2 regions of the Paenibacillus sp. N3/727 genome follow, and region 2 is predicted to be linked to the other one. Evidence: riboswitches for the same ligand, from Rfam matches in the RefSeq annotation. Region 2 holds a riboswitch; the other holds the start of a gene.

Region 1 (7,757 bases), 1.9 Mb from region 2:
GGTCATGGTCTGGGTATGGATGTGCATGAGTACCCATCGGTTCACGGTCTAAATGAAGATATGCTGCAACCAGGAGCTGTATTTACAATCGAACCCGGCATCTACGTGCCGGGTGTAGGCGGTGTCCGGATCGAGGACGACGTTCACGTTACAGATAGCGGTGTCGAAGTACTGACCTCTTTCCCTAAACAACTTACAGTCATCGGTTGACTGTTCTGATTCACAAAAAACGGCCGCTTTCCCGAACCATATCGGTGAAACGGCCGCGCTTGTCATTTCCCCCTATGTACGTTCATTAATTCTCCGATTTATGAACGGGTGCCCCAGGTCCAACGGTATACATATGGGGTTGTGGCGACTAACTCTTTCGCCACGTAAAATGTATGAAGTCGTCAAGAACAAGACGCTAAAACATTTGAGCAAACAACCTGTCTCATCTGGTAACAGGATGAGAGCCTAAGATGCTATATGCACTGTCTTAGGAGGGGCGATGACACGCCCTAAACTTGAGAGTTGCCCAAAACAGAAATGGATTGAGGGCGTTAACTACTCAAGAATCCTATCTGCGCCAGCTGACTTGCCCCTTTAGGGGTGGGAGTGTCAAGTCTGCATCACATCAATATCTTGATTACGGTCCTTATACACGTCGGTATTAACTTCCTTCATCACTTTACCCGTAACCAGACCTGCAGTTATGGATCCGTTGACATTAAGCGCCGTCCGGCCCATATCAATCAGCGGTTCAACCGAGATCAGAAGTCCTGCCAAAGCTACAGGCAGATTCATCGTGGACAGCACAATCAAGGAGGCAAACGTCGCTCCGCCGCCTACTCCGGCAACACCGAAGGAGCTGATCATTACGACAACAATAAGTGTGAGTATAAATGTCCAGTCCAACGGATTGATACCTGCGGTTGGTGCAATCATAACCGCCAGCATGGCGGGATAGATACCTGCACAACCATTCTGTCCCATGGTGGCTCCCAAGGAAGCGGACAGATTCGCAATGCCTTCCTGAACACCCAGTTTTTTGTTCTGGGTTTGCACAATCAGTGGAATAGATGCGGCGCTGGAGCGTGATGTAAACGCAAAAGTCAGGACTGGCAGCGCTTTTCTGACATAAATCATCGGATTAAATCCGAACAGGGACAGCAGAATCAGATGGATAATAAACATGACGATTAGCGCCACATAAGACGCCAGAACAAAATCGACAAGGTCTAGGATGACCTGAAGATCCGTTCCTGCTATCGTCTTGGCCATAAGTGCCAATATCCCGTACGGTGTCAGTCTCAGAATCAAGGTTACAATTCGCATCACAACGGCATAAAGGGCGCGGACCATACCGCGAAACGTTTCTGCTTGCTCCGGATACTTTCGGTCAATCCCTAGTACAGCAATGCCGATAAAAGCAGAGAATATCACAACTGCAATCGTGGACGATCTTCTGGCACCGGTCATATCTGCGAACGGATTTGACGGAATAAACTCCAGTATTTGCTGTGGCAAAGTCTGCTCTTTCACATCTCCCAGTTTTTCTTCCAGCAGCGCCCCCTGTTCGTGCTCAGCAGCACCGGCCTGAATATTCTCAGCAGACAGGTCAAACGTAAGCGTTGTTGCAATACCTACCGATGCGGCTACGCCCGTCGTTAATATCAGAACAGCGATGATAAGTCCGCTCATTTTGCCGAGATTGCGTCCGCCCTTCAAATTCATAATGGCAGAGATGATCGATACCATAATTAGCGGTATAACCATCATTTGCAGCAGACGAACATATCCGTACCCCACCAGGTTAAACCATTGCGACGATTTCGCTATGATATCCGAGTCAGCCGAATAAATGAACTGCAATATTGCACCGAACAGCACACCGAGACCGAGCCCGGCAAACACCCGCTTGGTAAACGAGTAGTGCTTTTTTTGCATCCAGTACAATATTCCGATAAGCAGAAGCAGCACAAGGACATTGATAACGATCCAGAGTGTTTCCATCGCCTGATGCCTCCCTTTTGTTTGATAAGTGCTACTACGTATTCATTTCCAAATACGGATACACTTTAAACATTACCCGTGAAATCCGATCCGACATCTATTTTTTCTTTTTAAAAATATGCTCCATACATGCAAAAAAGACGGCTTTCAGCCGTCTTAAAATTTTGCTTACATATAGAATATTTCCATTTTTCCCGGACTAGATTCATCTTCCAGCTTCCGTATGGATCTCTGCCTGACCGCTTGAATCGGAGACGTTTGCAGTCAGAAGAACCTGGGGAGCGCCATTTTCAGGATGGCTGACGACTGCCGGATCCACTCGGAATACTCGCCGGATAAAATCTTCGGTCAGTATCTCAGCCGGGGTTCCCTCTCCCGCGATCTTTCCATCCTGAAGCACCAGAAGCCGGTCACAGAACTGAGCCGCCAAATTAAGATCATGGAGCACGCTAATTACCGTTATACCGGTATCTTCGCGCCACTCTGCAACCATGTTCATAAATTGCAGCTGATGACGGATATCTAAATAAGTTGTCGGCTCATCAAGCAACAGAAGTGTAGGTTCCTGAGCCATCACTTTGCCAAGAGCTGCACGTTGGCGCTGTCCCCCGCTTAATTGATCAAGTCGTCTGGATTCGAAATTTTCCAGTTCCAGCTTTCGGATAATACGATCCAGAAGCGGTCCGGAATCTTTCTTCTCCCGTCCCATCCAGTCTTGAAACGGGTAACGTCCCATTTCAAGAACCTCGCGCACTGTAAAATCAGACGGAGCGAGCCCCTCCTGCTGAAGAACCGCTACAGAGCGGGCAAGCTCCTTTCTGTTATAACTTGAAACTTCTCTGCCACGAAACTGTAAATGTCCAGACGATGGCAACTCCACACCTGATAAGAGATGCAGCAGCGTGGATTTACCGCTTCCGTTCGGACCAATAATGCCCCACCATTCCCCAACGTTTACGTTCCAATCGATACCGGTCACCGCGTTCACCCGGTCAAAGCGCTTGCTTACGCCTTGAAGTGTAATCATACACTTCCCTCCCTACGCTGCTTTTTGTTCCGGTACAGCAAATAAGCAAAGAACGGAGCTCCAACAAATGCAGTTACTACCCCGATCGGAATTTCGGTCGGCGACAGTATGGATCTGGCAGCCGTATCGGACCAGACCATGAAAATCGCTCCGCCCAGTGCCGATAATGGAATGATGATCCGGTAGTCAGAACCGGTAATGAGACGGATCATATGAGGAACAACCAGTCCCACGAAGCCGATCACACCGGATACAGACACGGCCGCAGCCGTTAGAAAGGTGGCAACAACAAGCACACTGGTCTTCAGACGATCGACGTTAAGCCCCATATGGGCCGCCTGACGTTCACCTAAAGACAACAGATTCAGTGTACGCGCCCGGCTCCACAAATATAAGAAGCCTACAGTAAAATACGGGAAAAGGACAGCAATATACGACCATCCCCGCATGCTTAAACTTCCCATCGTCCAGAATAGAATGTCCGTTAGCGTATCTCGTGACATTACCGTTAAGAATGAAACGACCGCTCCTAAAAAGGACTGCATAACCACACCTGACAAAATCAGTGCGTTAGTCGGTATCTTACCGTGATCTCGGGCGAGGAGCAGCACAATCCACAGCGTGATCGCCCCGGTCATAAATGCAACGATCGGCAAGGTCCAGGCACCCGCAAAAGAGTACTGCAATCCGTAGAAGATCAGAAACGCAGCACCAAGTGATGCACCGGAGGATACACCGAGTGTAAAGGGATCGGCGAGCGGATTTCTAAGTACCCCTTGAAAAGCAGCACCGGCCACCGCAAGGGATGCCCCAACCAGCATACCGAGCAGTATACGGGGAAGTCGTACCTTCATGATGATCTGCTCGGAAGCTACTTCCCAGTTGGGAACAATAGAGTCCCCGATCCAGGGCAACCGGTGAAGAAGCATGGCTCCAATTTCCTTAACGGGCAGATGGACGGAACCGATGCCGAGGCTGACGATCAGCGTCAGCAGTAAAAGCAGGAGCCCCACCGTTCCATAACCCGCAAGTTTTTTACTCATGGGGTCATCAGTTCCGGATAGACCGCCTTCGCTACTTCAACCAATCCTTGAGTTACACGAGGTCCCGGGCGGCTGATCAGATTGTCATCAATTTTAATCAGCTTATTGTTTTTCACAGCTTCGATTTGGTCCCAGCCGCTGCGTTCTTTAATGATTTGATCCAAAGTTTTTTTGGTGGATTCATCCACTACATTGCTGGAATACAGAATCACATCTGGATTCGCTGCAATAATCTTCTCTTCACTGATTTCGAACCAGCCTTCGCTGTCGCCAGCCACGTTGGCTGAATTGCTGATATTGAGCATCTCATCCAGATATGTGCCCTTTCCTACCGTCCAACCCGGTGAGAACTCAACATACACTTTTTTCTTATCCTCATCTTTTACGGATTTAACCGCTTCCTTCACAAGGTCCAGATCCTTCTGCATTTGATCTACGATGCCTTGAGCTTCCGCCTGACGGTCCGTAATCTCTCCAACTACCTTAATGTTGTCCATGACTTCAGCAATCGTCTTCGGGTCGTTCACGAACAGCTTTATTCCGAGGTCACGGAGCTTCTGTACGTTCTGTTCATTCATCGCTGCTGTAAATATAACATCCGCGCCTGAAGCGACAATGGCCTCAACATCCATTTCATAACCGCCCATTTTCGGCTTGGATTTGGCTGCCTCAGGGTAGTCGTCCACTTCGGATACGCCGACAATTTCTTCATCCAAGCCAAGTGCGAACAGTTTTTCCGTCTCGGAAGGAGACAGCGACACAACTTTTGCTGGAGCCTTATCAAATGTCATTTCCTCTCCAGTAGCATCCTTTAAAGTTAACGGATACACCGTTTTAGCGTTTTCAGCGGCAGGTGCTTCCGGTTTCTGACCTTGTTCAGCCTCCGGTGCAGGTGTTGGTGTTGCCTCCTTCGGAGCTGTTTCTCCTCCACAAGCAGCCAGTGACAGGACCAGCATCAGCACCGCCAACATGGCGGACCATGATTTCATTATTTTTTTCATCGATTTTCTCTCCTAACCCTAGTTTGAGAACAACTTGCTTGCCTTAGGTACTCAATAAACCTGATTTCTGACGGAAATCCTTACATCCAACCACAAAAAAGCCCCTGATTTCTCCGCAGAAGAATCAGGGGCTACGTTTCGGAAACAATGAACCTTATCCAATAAATAGGAGTTTTGCTCTAGTACAGCACCTCACCCACATTAGGTCCGCCAAACGTAATCCTTTCCTCGAAGGACCGTCAGATCATTACGCGGGCAGGTCTCCTGACTTACAGGTTGAAATGACACCTCCGCCTTCCCGACCCTGTTTAGACCAGTGGCAGTAATGGAGGATATCCCTGATTCACAGTGGCGGGACCGCGCCGGACTTGCACCGACTTCCCTTTTAACCCGGGAGCAAAACATATGCTTTGCTTATTCTCCAGGACCTCGCGAGTATTGAATATTCTTTTTGCCAAGCTTACTTCTCTTTTGACGATTATATGAGATATCCTCTCGGCTTACAACCTGAAACTTCACAGAAAAAAACTGAGTAGCCGCTCCCCGCTTGCCGTGAACCCTATTTCTGCCTATATAACCATTATGGATATCTCACTTATTTATCGTACGCGTCTGTGGATTTGCCTCTCACCCTTTGCCCTGAAGCCGGACATTGGTTTACAATAGATCTGAAGCTTTATACCCGAAAAACTATGCGGAGGCGTACATATGCTCTTTATCGATAATCAGGGGATCCATGATCCCGCCATTAATCTAGCGATTGAAGAATACGCTTTGAAACACTTGCCTATGGAAGACAGCTATTTGCTCTTCTACATTAATCAGCCGTCGATTATCATCGGCAAACACCAGAACACGATTGAAGAGATCAATCAGGAGTTTGTCCGTGACAATAACATACAAGTTGTTCGGCGATTGTCCGGAGGCGGTGCTGTATACCATGACCTCGGCAATCTCAATTTCAGTTTTATTACAAAAGACGACGGCCAGTCATTTCATAATTTCCTGAAGTTCACCCAACCCGTTATCGATTTCCTTCAAAAAATGGGTGTTCCGGCTGAGCTCAGCGGCCGAAATGACCTTCAAGTCGGAGAGAAAAAGATTTCCGGCAACGCCCAGTTCTCCACACGGGGACGCATGTTCAGCCACGGGACTCTTATGTTTGACCTGGATCTGGACAATGTACAGGCCTCGCTTAAAGCTAACCCAGAGAAGTTCAAATCGAAGAGCACGAAATCAGTGCGCAGCCGTGTGGCCAACATTAAGGAGCTGCTCGGTACAGATATGACAATTGAACAGTTCCGTGCAGAGCTTCTGCGTTCGATCTTCGGAATGGAGCCAGATCAGGTTCCACAGTACGTTCTTCAAGAAAAGGACTGGGAAATGATCAATCAAATCTCCAAGGAACGTTACCAAAACTGGGACTGGAACTATGGCTTATCACCAGAAAGCAATGTGAAACACGCGAAAAAATTCCCAGTCGGCATTATCGATATCCGCATGGACATTAAAGATGGACATATCGGCGAGATTAAAATTTACGGTGACTTCTTTGGCGTAGGCGATGTAGCCGATATTGAAAACGCGCTTCGTGGCAAACGTTACGAGGAAAGTGAAGTAAGAGAAGCCCTCTCATCCATTGACGTCAAGCATTACTTCGGTAATCTGGAGTTTGATGATCTGATCGGTTTGATTTTTTTAGAGGAATAGAGTAACAGTACTGAGTCACGATTTTAACAGAGATATCTTTCAAAAAAAGCAGGTCACTCGAGGATTCATCCTTGGGTGACCTGCTTGCTTTTATAGTCCATTGTTCACTTCTTGAGTAGGAACGATTTCTACACGTAGCGTCTTACAACAGACATGAGGGCCGTCCCAGGTCAATGGACCTTTTGGGACACCCCCCGTTCGTATTATTTGGATGCGATGAATACATACCAGAGCAAGACGAGTGTGAGCACGATACACATGTTCTCTACTGTGTTCCCCCATTTGCTACCAGTGCTCATTAGTTTGAACTTCACTCTGAATTTCAGTGGAGGTAATGGCCGTATTCCCCTGTTCGTCAGCATATCGGCCGCCAAATGAAGGGCATAAGACATTCCACCTGCAATCCATAAGCTCTCCCCTCCCGCTGTTCCTTTTGTTGCGAAATAGAGCAGCATAGTCCAGCCTGCCGCAGCATATGCAGTATGCGTCAAACCACGATGGGAAACGAGCGTGGAAATCATCAGTACGCATCCGGCAATCGTGTTCCACGGGCTGAAGGCTTGGCCGAACTGAAGAAGTCCCAGACCAATCATAAACATCACGATATGACGCAGCGTCCGTCCGGGCAGAAAGGATACGACGGCAATCAGACCTGCCAGTGCCAGATTCCACGGAGCATAATCCTGGCTGTAGTAAAAAATAAATACGGCTCCAACAACCAATGCCAACTGCAGCACACGCAGCAGTCCTGTTGGGATGACCGTTCTGACCAAAATGGAGTTCGGCTCATCGATGTCAGGAAGCAGCGAACTGACTGCGGCTGCAGCCGCAGCCGGGAGTGTAACGGGAATTCCGGCCAGCCCCATGACCGACAAGGTGACGCCGGTGCTAATAACCAAATGGGCTCTTCCCATCATAATAAATAACTTCCTTTCATTCTCTAGTTGTCTTGTTTGAGCCCGTTCACTTCTTTCAGCCGTA
Region 2 (7,757 bases):
AAGGGAGAGCGCTCCAAGCAGGAAGACACTCAAGAACGCACAAAGTAACTCACAAGTTATGCACTAAGTAGAGCAAATCCCGAAGGGAGAGCGCTCCAAGCAGGAAGCAACTCTAAAGAACGCCCAAGTAACTCACAAGTTATGCACTAACGCAAAGCAAATCCCGAAGGGAGAGCGCTCTAAGCAGGAAGCAACTCTAAAGAACGCCCAGTAACTCACAGGTTATGCACTAACGTAAAGCAAATCCCGAAGGGAGAGCGTTCCAAGCAGGAAATAACTCTAAAGAACGCACAAAGTAACTCATTATCTTCGCTCTAAAAGTAAAGCGTTCCCGAAGGGAGAAAGCGATCCTAGCACCAAAGTAACTTTTCAATCACCTCACAAACGTGTCTCGCATCTTGCGGGTGTCCAGAGGGCAGAGCCCTTGGGGCCCTCCCTTGGAAGGGAGGGTTTGGGAGGGATCGAAAAAAAGGGTTTACCTAAACAGTTCCATATATTCCGATCAGCTGGCACAACTCTCACATTCTTCAATAGTAAGCGCACGGCTGCGCACATAGTAGGTCGACTTCAAGCCGGCCTTCCATGCGTGAAGATGCAGCTCTAGGAACTCCGAAGCTCGGATGTCTGGACGAACGTACAGGTTAAAGCTTTGAGCCTGATCCACGTGACGCTGACGGGCAGCAGCCATTTTGATGGACCAGTTCTGATCGATCAGGAAGGCCGTTTTGTAATACCAGATCGTTTTCTCAGACAGATCGGGAGCTGGGTTGGCAATTTTATACGTTGTTTTCTCTTCATAAGAGAGAAGCTCATACAGCGGATCAATACTGGCAGTTGAGCCAGCAATAATAGAAGTGGAGCCGTTCGGCGCGATGGCAAAGAGCCATGCGTTGCGGACACCGCTTTGCTGTACTTCCTGCTGCAGCTCGCGCCACTGCTCGGTCGTTACATACTTGCCTTCATGCTCGCCGTCGGTGTAACCGCGGTACGTAAAGTACTCGCCGCTCTCCCAGTCGGAGCCTTTGAACTTCGGATAATGCCCTTTTTCCTTAGCCAGCTCCATGCTGGATTTAACGAGCAGGTAGTTAATTTTTTCATACAGATTGTCATTATAGGCAACCGCCTCATCGGATTCCCAGCGGATGCCTTCCAGGGCCAGCAGGTGATGCAGACCGAAGGTTCCAAGGCCGACAGCGCGGTATTGGCTGTTCGTGTATTGTGCTTGCAGCACTTCGATGTTGTTGATGTCAATGACGTTATCTAGCATACGCACCTGGATCGGTACAAGACGCTCCAGTACACCAGCTGGAACTGCACGTGCCAGATGAATGGAATTCAGGTTGCAGACAACAAAGTCGCCAGGAACTTTGGAGATGACAATGCGGGTCTGTCCATCTTTGGTTACGAGCTCTTCATGTTCAATAACTGTAGCCGATTGGTTCTGCATAATTTCAGTACACAGGTTGGAAGAGTAGACCATACCGTGTGCAGAGTTCGGGTTGGCACGGTTTACGGTGTCACGGTAGAACATGTACGGTGTTCCGGTTTCCAGTTGCGATTTCATGACACGTTTCATGATGTCGATCGCTTGAACCGTAATGCGGGAGAGCAGCGGATGTGCTACGGCTTCTGCATATTTTTCACGGAACATTCCTTGACCAAGCTTCTCATCGTAGAAGTCTTCCAGACCAAGCGGGCGGCCGTTCTCGTCTTTCCAGCCCATCACTTTCTTCACTTCGTGAGGACAGAAGAGGCTCCACTCATCGCGGGCTTCTACAGCCTCCATGAACAGGTCAGGCAAGCATACGCCGTGGAACACGTCATGTGCTCTCATACGCTCGTCACCGTTGTTCAGCTTCAGGTCCAGGAATGCGAGAATGTCTTTATGGAAAACATCCAGGTAAACGGCGATGGCGCCTTTGCGTGTGCCAAGCTGATCTACACTAACTGCTGTGTTGTTCAGCTGGCGGATCCAAGGGATAACGCCGGAGCTGGTGTTCTTGTGTCCACGGATGTCGGAGCCACGGGCACGGACTTTGCCGAGGTAAACGCCGATACCGCCGCCCATTTTGCTAAGACGCGCTATGTCGGTGTTGGAGTCGAAAATTCCTTCGAGCGAGTCATCTACCGTGTCGATAAAGCAGCTGGACAGCTGGCCGGCTACCTTTTTACCAGCATTGGACATCGTCGGCGTTGCAGCCGTCATGTAGATGTTGCTCATCGCCCAGTAGGCTTCTTTTACAAGCTCCATACGTTTCTCAGCTGGCTCTTTGTGCATGAGGTACATCGCGATGACCATGTAACGTTCCTGTGGAAGCTCCATCACTCGGCCGTCAAAGTCGGTTGCCAGGTAGCGCTCTGCCAGCGTCAGTAGTCCGATGTAATCGAATAGCAGGTCATGGGTATAATCAATCGTTTCCCCGAGCTCTTCAATCTGCGCTTTGGTGTAGCATTCCAGAAGCTCTTCACGGTAAATTCCTTTTTGTACTAGCTCTGTAATGAGGGGGAAGAAGGCGCCGTAAGGCTCTTCCGGATAAGCTTTGTAACGTCGGTGATTGGCCGCTTTTTTATACAGGGAGGTTAAAAGTGAACGTGCTGCCGCGAACTTCCAGTTCGGTTCCTCTTTGGTAACAAGCTCAAGAGCCGACATTGTGAATGCGCTGCTAATCTCATCGCCGGTCACTTTGTCGCCACGAAGTTTGGAATGAACACCGCGAAGTAGTTGTTCCTTGCTCAGCATATCCAGTTCGTTCAAAATTCGGTCGGCATAGACAGAGAGACGGTTTTCATCAAAAGCAAGTTGACGGTTGTTCGGTTTAATTACGAGTTGGGGCATAGGTAATTCCTCGCTTTCTCGGGAAAAATGGGAAAAAGAACATTAAAAAAACATTTTCCAAACCTTGGGGAGGTTGAAAATGTTCGTGTGCGCTGTGAATAAATATGTGCATACTAGCTTAAGCCGCTATTTTTAGGGCTTGCTGTTATGTACAGACGCAAAAGAGTGAACACTTTCCTAATTTCCCGTAGGATAGGTGTCGTGCTGTATACAGGCAGGTCTCCTGACTTGGGGTGTAGAGTTCGGCGCCTTCCCAAAGGCATAACGAGTTAATCCTTCAGTGGCCATAAAGCCGAATTCATATCAGAATCGCAAAAAAGCGCTCTGAAGCCCTATACAGTGGCGGGACCGTGATGGATTTGCACCATGCTTCCCTATTAAGTCTGACGGGTATATTAGACGCCAGACGCCTGTACACACTATATTTGGTTGATGTTAATAAATTTAACCCAATATATTGTGTTTGTAAACTGTTATCTTAAAATTTGACGCAAGTTGAATTATAGCAAATGACCGAAAAATCCGCCAATTCGCAAACCGCCAAAAGAGAGTGAGATTTCGCACATTTCTTCGAATTACGACCTTTTATACGGTGATACACGCTTTATGAATTAGCTGAGAACACTCGCGGTTTTAATCGTGAGATGAATTGTCCGACATATGTTAAATTGTAAATTAGAAAAGACACTGATAGTTAGTACAAAAACTATCTTGACGTATGTTATCCTATATTTGGGATTCCCAATGTATTAAGGGGGGGCAGCAAGACTGTTTTTTTAAAGAGTTCCCACAGCTAAAAAAGAAACTGTGGGGAGTTCGTCTTTGGAACCCTTCTTACTTTGTGGTAACTATTAACAAACATACAGAAGCACAGAACAACAGTACATTCAAAATCACTAATTGAGGTGAGAACAGTGATTGTAAACAAAGCATATAAATTTCGCATTTATCCAAGTAAGGAACAAGAAATTTTAATTGCTAAAACAATCGGCTGTTCTCGTTTCGTATTCAATCGTTTTTTGACACAATGGTGTGACGCATACAACGAAACAGGTAAAGGATTAAACTACAATTCGTGTTCAGCTAAACTTACACACCTGAAAAAAGAATTCGTATGGTTAAAAGAAGTGGACAGTATTTCCTTGCAGTCATCGCTAAAGAATCTTGCGAATGCATTTGATCGTTTCTTCAAAAAGCAAAATGACGTACCACGCTTCAAGTCTAAAAAGAATAAGGTGCAATCCTATACAACCAAGCAAACGAATGGGAATATTGCTATTGTAGGGAACAAAATTAAATTGCCTAAAACGAAAATCCAAAATGGTATCGCAAACTTGAAGAACAATTAGCGAACGCGCAGCGTATCCTTTCCAGACGTATAAAAGGTGGTTCGAATTGGAACAAGCAACGTGTTAAGGTTGCAAAAATCCATGAAAGAATCTCTAATTCAAGAACAGACTACTTGCAGAAAATCACTACTGAAATCATCAAAAAACACGATGTAATTGGTATTGAAGATTTGCAAGTATCAAATATGCTGAAAAATCACAAGCTGGCTAAAGCAATTAGTGAAGTATCGTGGTCACAATTTAGAACAATGCTTGAGTACAAGGCAAAATGGTACGGTAAAGAAGTGGTTATTGTATCCAAAACCTTTGCAAGTTCTCAGTTATGTTCGTGCTGTGGGTACAAAAATAAAGACGTCAAGGATCTAAAACTTCGTGAATGGGATTGTCCTAATTGTGGCGTGCATCACGATAGAGATATTAACGCAGGACAAAACCTTAAAAATGAAGCTATATTTGAACGGGACTATGGGGGATGAAATTTTGAAATGCTGCTGCTGGCTGATACAATATTAATATTCGAAAGGTTTGAGGAGGGTGAAATAAGATGGCAATTGCGGAAGTTACCGTCATTCCGATTGGAACCGCTACGACCAGCTTGAGTATGTATGTTGCAGAGATGCAGCGGGTGCTGGAGAAGCAGGAGGGGATCTCATACGAACTGACCTCGATGAGCACGATTATTGAAGGAGAGCTTAACTCTGTATGGGGTGCCATTTCTGCTCTGCATGAAGCGCCTTTCCTGTCTGGAGCACAGCGGGTGTCCACATCGGTCAAAATTGACGACCGCCGGGACCAAGTCTCTTCGAGCAAGCAAAAGCTGCAATCTGTGCAGGAAAAACTGGGCAGGTAACGAGGATTACCCTGCCCTTTTTTCATATAAAAAGGGTTGCATTTTCATGTCAAAGAGTTATAATATTTTTTGTCGTTTTATTTATATCATCCCATTCGCTGGTGTAGCTCAGGGGTAGAGCAACGCACTCGTAATGCGTAGGCCGGGGGTTCAATTCCCTTCACCAGCATCTTTGAAAATTCAAGCATGGCGCGACTTTCCGGTGAGATGGGGGTCGCGCTATTTTTATGGTTGCAAACGAATTGCAAACCAGGTAAGACGTGCGAATAGGTATCCAAAGTATAGTAATTGATGAGTGTCCTAAGCGTTCTTGGACGATCTTTGCGTGAACTCCGCGCTTAAGAATACGAAGACCCTACCAGCTTATATGCTGGCAGGGTCTCTCTTCAGCTTTGTGGATGCTAGGTCTTATTAGATGAAACCACAAGTACATGAGACAATAACCAGCAATATGAACAATACCAGAATAGTTCCTATTCCGGTGCCGAATCCACCCACTACATCACCCATGAATGATTCCTCCTTTGTTTTAGACTACACCTTATCTTATGATAATTAATTTAGATGGTAAGGGCATTTAGGTAACAAATGAGCCTAATCCGCTAATAAACGATCAAGGCAGTCCTGACGGAAAACTTGTTTATCGATGTGGCTGCAGACGCAGCCAAGCTGAAACGAGTCGAAGTGATTGAAGTTGTTATAAACGGTCATGTATAGGGGATAGCAAAGTACCTTGGACTCAAAAAGAAGGAGGGAAAGAAGGTGGATGATACCAAGCGCTTAAGAATACGAAGACCCTACCAGCTTATATGCTGGCAGGGTCTCTTTTCAGCTTTGCGGATGCTAGGTCTTGTTAGATGAAACCACAATGACATGAGATAATAACCAGCAATATGAACAATACCAGAATAGTTCCTATTCCGGTTCCAAATCCCCCCACTACTCCACTCATGATGATTCCTCCTTTGTTTTAAACTACACTGTATCTTATGATGATTAAATTGAACGGTCAGGGCGTTTGGGTAACAATTGTTTTTACTTCACTAATTTATGACCGGAAGAACTCAAGATGAAATTACTCAGGGGCTTTCGTCCTTAAGGATACTTAGGGAAACAGCGTGCTCCAGAGGCAATTATCTGACTAAATAAATCAGTGTGGACCATACTATGAAAGTGAAATTTCAATTGAACAATTTAGTTGATTGGAGTGAAGACTTTGATCGAGCATCTGATAATCTTACTTCGTAGTATTTCTGCTTTTGTGCTTCTACTTTTGATCACACGGATCTTAGGAAAACAAACTCTTTCCAATATGAACTTCCATGAATTTGTTACAGCTATCATAATGGGAGCTATTGCTGCTAATCTGGCGTTTAATGACAAAATGAAGGTAGTTTACCTTATCATTTCGCTTGTTGTTTTTACAGCTACATCATTTATATTAACTAAGACTGTACTAAAAAGCAGAAAATTACGCATGTGGGTAGAAGGTACACCAACAGTCCTTATTGAAGGTGGGAAAATTCTTGAAGATAATCTTAAAAAGAACAATCTAACCATGGATTCGTTAAACCAAATGCTCAGACAAAAGGATATTTTTGACTTAAACGAGGTGGAGTATGTGCTTCTTGAAGTCAATGGTAAAATATCCGTTATGAAAAAAAGAGAATACAAAAGTACAATCCTGAAAGATTTAAAGAAAGGGATAAGTAGTGCTCAACAGTTTCCCATCGAGCTTATTATGGATGGACAGGTATTGCATGGAAACTTTGATGCTAATCATATTTCTCGAGAATGGTTGACAGCTCAGCTGAAATTACGGGGGAAAAGAGAACAGGATGTATTTTATGCAGTCAAAGGAAGCAATGGACAGCTATACATTGATTTTTATAATGATAAGATCAAGCATCCTATAGATGTGGAGTAAAGAGGAACCAAAAACCGTATCATCATTGATGATACGGTGTCATAAAAGTCTTATTTGGCGGCGGGTTCTCTATTCTGAGAACACGCGCTTTTTGATTTCTCCCCACTTAAGAAATGAGATGTTCATTTCTTGCCTTCTCCACAGCTTCTTCGCGGCCCTGCACCTGCATTTTCAAATAGATTGAGGAAATGTAGTTCCTAATCGTTCCTTCTGACAAATACAGTCTCTGGGCGATAGCTTTATTGCGAAGCCCTTCCATCAAACACTGAAGGACATCTAACTCCCTCTCGGTTAATTCATACGGATTTTTCGCCGTATCCTTCATCTCATGATGAAACAATTGCTGAGCCATATCCTGTGAGATCATTGTCCCTCCGCCATATACTAGCTGTATGGTCGCTGCCAATTCTTTGGGGTGAATAGATTTCAGTATATAGCCTTCGGCCCCACTGTGAAGCGCTTCAGCCGCATAAGACACATCCTCGATGGTCGTGATAACGGTCACTTCAAAATCTTTTTCTTCTCCTAACAGCAGTTTCAAGCTTTCACGAATCAACGGCTGGTCGTCCGCCAGCAATATTTTAATCTTCTGGCTGCCCTCATTCGCCTGATTCGGGATGGTACAGGTGACTATCGTGCCCTCATCCTTCTGTGAATGGGTGTAGAGTTTGCCTTGTAATGAAGCTAGGCGTTCCTGCATGCCCGCAAGCCCAAAGCCGTATGAATGGTTTCCACGCCTTTGCCATTATCCTCAACCTGCAGCATCACCTGAGTATGATCATATTGCAGAGTAAC

What was found. Region 2 has a riboswitch for cobalamin ahead of MNQ98_RS03185 (ribonucleoside-diphosphate reductase subunit alpha). Riboswitches for the same ligand answer to the same signal wherever they lie in the genome.
Region 1: it holds a riboswitch for cobalamin, as region 2 does, so the genes downstream of both, MNQ98_RS23980 (ABC transporter substrate-binding protein) here and MNQ98_RS03185 (ribonucleoside-diphosphate reductase subunit alpha) in region 2, are expected to answer to the same signal.

Annotation. Positions count from the first base shown of each region.
Region 1 covers NZ_CP093336.1:5,155,207-5,162,963, forward strand. The annotation lists gene MNQ98_RS23960 (M24 family metallopeptidase) at 1-210, shown strand, start outside; gene MNQ98_RS23965 (L-cystine transporter) at 601-1,995, opposite strand; gene MNQ98_RS23970 (ABC transporter ATP-binding protein) at 2,201-3,022, opposite strand; gene MNQ98_RS23975 (FecCD family ABC transporter permease) at 3,019-4,065, opposite strand; gene MNQ98_RS23980 (ABC transporter substrate-binding protein) at 4,062-5,066, opposite strand; cobalamin riboswitch at 5,307-5,513, opposite strand; gene lplA (lipoate--protein ligase) at 5,775-6,776, shown strand; gene MNQ98_RS23990 (metal-dependent hydrolase) at 6,980-7,693, opposite strand.
Region 2 covers NZ_CP093336.1:700,683-708,439, forward strand. The annotation lists gene MNQ98_RS03185 (ribonucleoside-diphosphate reductase subunit alpha) at 503-2,836, opposite strand; cobalamin riboswitch at 3,033-3,265, opposite strand; gene MNQ98_RS03190 (transposase) at 3,555-3,740, shown strand; partial or broken gene MNQ98_RS03195 (RNA-guided endonuclease TnpB family protein) at 3,751-4,661, shown strand; gene MNQ98_RS03200 (MTH1187 family thiamine-binding protein) at 4,730-5,035, shown strand; tRNA gene MNQ98_RS03205 (tRNA-Thr) at 5,133-5,204, shown strand; gene MNQ98_RS03210 (YjcZ family sporulation protein) at 5,447-5,545, opposite strand; gene MNQ98_RS03215 (sporulation protein YjcZ) at 5,889-5,987, opposite strand; gene MNQ98_RS03220 (DUF421 domain-containing protein) at 6,252-6,962, shown strand; gene MNQ98_RS03225 (response regulator transcription factor) at 7,069-7,662, opposite strand; gene MNQ98_RS29670 (ATP-binding protein) at 7,647-7,757, opposite strand, start outside.